Regions from separate parts of the Arthrobacter sp. zg-Y1171 genome, predicted to be linked through region 2. Evidence: riboswitches for the same ligand, from Rfam matches in the RefSeq annotation. Region 2 holds a riboswitch; the other holds the start of a gene.
What was found. A riboswitch is a leader RNA that binds a small molecule or an ion and turns the genes downstream of it on or off. The one in region 2 is predicted to bind cyclic di-AMP.

Region 1 (2,383 bases), 1.1 Mb from region 2:
GGAAGGACCGGCACCAAATCGGCCGTCCTTCGGGAGGAGCCCAGCGGGAATTTTCAGTGCGGCGGTATCGCCCATGGTGTGACGCTCCAAGCGGGTTTCGACAGTGGCGGATATGCACTTCCATTCTGCCGTACAGGCTCGGGAGCCCGCGATGTATGACGCCCGCCACCAGGGACTGTGCCCGGTGCCGCGCAATTATCGGGCGGTCCGGCGGATAGGCTAACGTGTTGGCGTACACCCCCGGGCAGCGGTGCGCTGCCTTTCTTCCTCCCTTGCTAGGAGCGGCCCGTCATGACGGATCTCATTGACACCACTGAGATGTATCTCAGGACCATCCTGGAACTGGAAGAAGAGAACATCGTTGCCCTCCGTGCACGCATTGCCGAACGGCTGCGCCACTCCGGGCCCACGGTTTCCCAGACCATCGGGCGAATGGAACGTGACGGGCTCGTGGTGGTTGCCGGGACGCGTCGGCTGGAACTGACGGAACTGGGCCGGCGCCGGGCCACCGAGGTGATGCGCAAGCACCGCCTGGCCGAACGGCTCCTTGCGGACGTCATCGGACTTGACTGGGCCTACGTCCATGACGAAGCCTGCCGCTGGGAACACGTGATGAGCGAGCGTGTGGAACGGCGCCTGTATGAGCTGCTGGGCCGCCCCACGGAATCGCCCTACGGCAATCCCATTCCCGGCCTCGAGGGGATCGGCGGGGTGGCGGCGGAAGTGTTCATCGCCGGCGTCGTCGACCTGGTGTCCACCGTCGCGACGGCCGAGCCGGGGACCAAGCTTCGGCTGGTCCGGCTGGCGGAACCCATCCAGGTGGAACCAGAACTGCTGACCCAGCTGGACGAAGCGGGATTGCGGCCCGGAGCGCAGATAACGGCAGAAGTTGTCGGCGGTTATATCTCCGTTCGTGTTCCCGGCATCGAGGGTGCCTTGGAACTGCCTACGGAAGTGGCCTCCCACGTCTTTGTTTCTCCCGTTGGGTAACGGAATGGTCACTTTTGTGACATTTACCCTATAGTGAGTTCCGACGCTGAAACACCATCGTTATCCGGTCCGTCCGCCGAGCCCTGCCAGCGGACCGGAGCACTAAACTCGTCCAGGCAGGGGCGGAGGACCCACTTTCCGGCAGCATTGCTGCCTTGGGGTGAAGCCTTTCGGAAGCCGGCGGCATTTCCTGCATAGTTGCAGGTGAGGCCCGCCCTTTTCCGGAAAGGCCGAGTTTCTCTACTCGAATCCGACAGCTAACTTCGCAGGCGATCCATGAGAGGGAAAAACTTGTCGAAGCATGCTGCTTCGGGCCGACGCCGCGCGTCAGCTCCTAATGCACCTGTGCGCCCGCGCAACGCCTCACCGTCAGGCCGCCGGCGCGCCGAAACAAAGTCCGTGTCCATGGGCGGTGCCGCCCAGAAGGTGGCTATTACCGCTGCCACGTCGGGCCTGATCCTCACGGCTGCCATGCCCACGCATGCGGCAGCGGACGATCCGGTCCAGCTCGAGCCGGTGGCGGTCGACGCACCCGTCTCGGCCGACCCGAATGCCGATATCGGATTCGCCCGGGCCGGGCTGAGCAGCAAATACGACCCGGACGCCAAGCTGGCCTCCATTACGGTTGCCGCCGGCTCGCATGCGGTCCCTGCCGCGGCCAAGGGCACGCTGTCCACGCCCCTGGATGCCTCTTTGGTGCAGACCTCCGGGTTCGGCCACCGGGTCAGCCCCATTACCGGGGAGCACGGCGAGATGCATAACGGACAGGACTTCGCCGCCGCCTGCGGTACAGCGGTCAACGCTGCGGCATCCGGCACCGTGGTCTTCGCCGGCTGGCATCCCTACGGCGGTGGCAACCGCGTGGTGGTAGATCACGGCAACGGAGTCCAGACCACGTACAACCACCTTTCCAATATTGCCGTCACCTTGGGCACGGAAGTCGAGCGCGGATTCCTGGTCGGTGCGAGCGGTACAACCGGTTCCTCAACGGGTTGCCACCTGCATTTCGAGGTCATGGTTAACGGCGAAGTAGTGGACCCGCTGAATTGGTTGTAAGCACTTAAATCAATTGGTTGTAACCAGTTGAATATCGTTTCGTGATCGGAACGTGACATACCTCAAATGTTGCTGTACGCTCATCCTCGTGCCCGATTCGCCAAAGGTGGGGCACCTTCGAACAGATCGCCTAGCTCTGCCACTGTTTGAAGTCCGTTCGCAGAATCGCATGGCAGAGGCGGGGGAACCAATTTCGGGTTTCGAAAGAAACCCTTGGGGTTAAGTTGCAAAAGGCCATTGGCCGGGCAACCGGGTGACTCCCATCCGAATCCGACAGCTCACCTCGTAGGCAATTGGGAGAGGCAAACTTGTGTCATCAAACGCTCATGGCCGCCGT
Region 2 (2,383 bases):
ACTCGGGCTATCTGCGGCTGTACATCGGACAGCTGAGGCGGAAACTGGAGCGTGACCCGGCTGCTCCGGAACACCTGCTCACTGAACACGGCATGGGCTACCGGTTTGTGCCCTGATGCGTCCGGCCGGTCCTCACCGCTTAACGCAACAAGCGTCCGTCCCTTGCGGGACGGACGCTTATTTTGGCGCGGTGTGGCTGGAAGCCTTATGCGCGGTAGAACACGGGGCCGGAGCCGACGTTGACGGACTGGACTACGGTCTGGTTGCCGTTCCAGCCGCTGTGGATGGCTTCGCCGTTGCCGATGTAGATGGCAATGTGGGCCAGGCCCATGCCGCCGTCGGCGTAGTAGACCATGTCACCGGGCTCCGGGGTGGAGACCTGGGTGCCGTAGGCGGCCAGCTGTGCGGGAGCAAGGTCCCCCACGCTGTGGCCTGCGGCGCGCAGGGCAACCTCAACCAGCACGGTGCAGTCCTGGGCTGCGCCCAGCTGCGACTGTGCCGAAGCCAGCATGATGGCGTTGGTGCCGCTGGCTGCGGGGGTTGCTGCAGCCGGCGTGATGTTGGTGGACTGGGTGGTGACCACGCCGGTATTGGCGGGCTCAACCGGTGCTGCAACCGGTGCTGCGACCGGTGCTGCAGCCGGAGCGGCGTAGGACGCAACGGGCTCGGCAGCAATGGCCGGAGCGGCTTCGCCGGCAACGGTGATGACATCGCCGGGGTAGATGATCGAAGCCAGGGACAGGCCGTTCAGCGCCAGGACGGAGTCCAGGCCAACGCCGTAAGCGGCGGAGATCTGGCCCAGGGTGTCACCGGAAACAACGGTGTGGGTGGTGGCAGCAGCTGCGGGGGCAGCTACCGGTGCGGCTGCAACGGGTGCGGCTGCTACCGGAGCGGCCGGTGCAACGGCCTGCGACGGGGTGTAGTTGTCATTGGCGACAACTCCGGCGGAGGCCGGTGCGGCCATGCTGAGCATCAGGCCGGAACCTGCGACGACTACTGCAGCGGCGCTGCCGATGGTCCGTCCGCGGCCAGCAACGACGATGTTCTCGGCGCGGTGGCGTCCACGAGTCTTGTTGAAAGTCATGTAATAACCTCTCCCGATACCTGCGAGGTGAGCTGTCGGATTCGGATGGGAGACACCCGGCCGCCGGTGAAACCGGAGACTTAACCCCAAGGATTCAAGGAACCCATAATTGGTTCCCCCGCCTCTGCCGTGGTTGTGCGTTCTGTGGACCCCGGGACTAGCGGCAGAGCTAGGTAACAAGCCCGGGGGAGCCGCATCAGAAAGCGGCATGGGAATAACCGTACAAGATAGTTACGGTTGGATAACCATTGTGTGATCTGCTTCTCTCAGGCGTGTGATCGAGGGCGCGATATGCTAACCGAAATCTGCCTCTTCGGCCACATCGGCCGGCTTCAGTCTCAATATTAACAGGGCTTTTCCTCCTGCCCCGAGTCGCTGGTCATCCAGGCCTCGAGACAGGTGTTACGCGTGTGACCCCTTCAGTAACAGGCGTACCACCGCCTCGGAATCGCTGTCCCTGCGCCCTGATCTGCGCTCGAAGAATTCCACCCTCCGGTACAGGAGTGACTGAAGTTTTCGCATCCGTCACGACTGCATCACCACGCAGCTAAAAGTGGTCGGGATCACTGTAATTTCGTCCAATCCAGCCCGTGGACGGCGGCGGCAGGCCGATTTCCCGACCGGTGACGACGGCGCGTAAGATTGTTAGGCGGCCTTCCAATATCGGTCGCTTGTTCCGAGGAAACAGGAGAATGCAGTGGCTGGCAGCGGTCAGAAATTATGGACCAGGGGATTTGTGCTGGCGATCATCACGAACCTCTTTATCTCACTGGTGTTTTATCTGTTGATGACCACCATGGCGCTCTATACGGTGCAGGAGTTCTCCGCATCCGACAGCGCTGCCGGATTTGCTTCCGGATCCTTCGTCCTCGGCGCGTTGGCGGCACGGGTGTTCGCCGGGAAGTTCCTGGACTTCGTGGGGCGGCGCCGGCTGCTGGTGACCAGCCTTGCGGTGTTCGTGGTGGCCTCGCTGCTGTATATCCCGGCGTCCAACCTGGCGCTGCTCCTGATTGTCCGGATCCTGCACGGCATGGCCTTCGGAGCGGCCAGCACGAGTATTTCCGCCTCGGTCATGGGGCTCATTCCGGTCCACCGGCGGGGCGAGGGTACCGGCTACTTCGGTATCTCCACCACGATGGCTACCGCGGTAGGCCCGTTCCTGGCCGTGTTCCTGGCGGAGTCCGTCAGTTACCGCGCCCTGTTCCTGTTTGCTGCCGGCTGCGCCGCCGTCGCCCTCGCCTTGTCCCTGGTGTTGTCCCTGCCGGAACGCACACCGACCGCCGAGGAACAAGAGAACAA

Region 1: it holds a riboswitch for cyclic di-AMP, as region 2 does, so the genes downstream of both, N2L00_RS02685 (M23 family metallopeptidase) here and N2L00_RS07785 (LysM peptidoglycan-binding domain-containing protein) in region 2, are expected to answer to the same signal.

Annotation. Positions count from the first base shown of each region.
Region 1 covers NZ_CP104264.1:552,849-555,231, forward strand. Annotated here, with positions in the region: gene serC (phosphoserine transaminase) at 1-75, opposite strand, end outside; gene N2L00_RS02680 (metal-dependent transcriptional regulator) at 292-990, shown strand; cyclic di-AMP (ydaO/yuaA leader) riboswitch at 1,081-1,278, shown strand; gene N2L00_RS02685 (M23 family metallopeptidase) at 1,396-2,046, shown strand; cyclic di-AMP (ydaO/yuaA leader) riboswitch at 2,195-2,353, shown strand; gene N2L00_RS02690 (NlpC/P60 family protein) at 2,357-2,383, shown strand, end outside.
Region 2 covers NZ_CP104264.1:1,656,987-1,659,369, forward strand. Annotated here, with positions in the region: gene N2L00_RS07780 (response regulator) at 1-116, shown strand, start outside; gene N2L00_RS07785 (LysM peptidoglycan-binding domain-containing protein) at 206-1,084, opposite strand; cyclic di-AMP (ydaO/yuaA leader) riboswitch at 1,088-1,241, opposite strand; gene N2L00_RS07790 (MFS transporter) at 1,782-2,383, shown strand, end outside.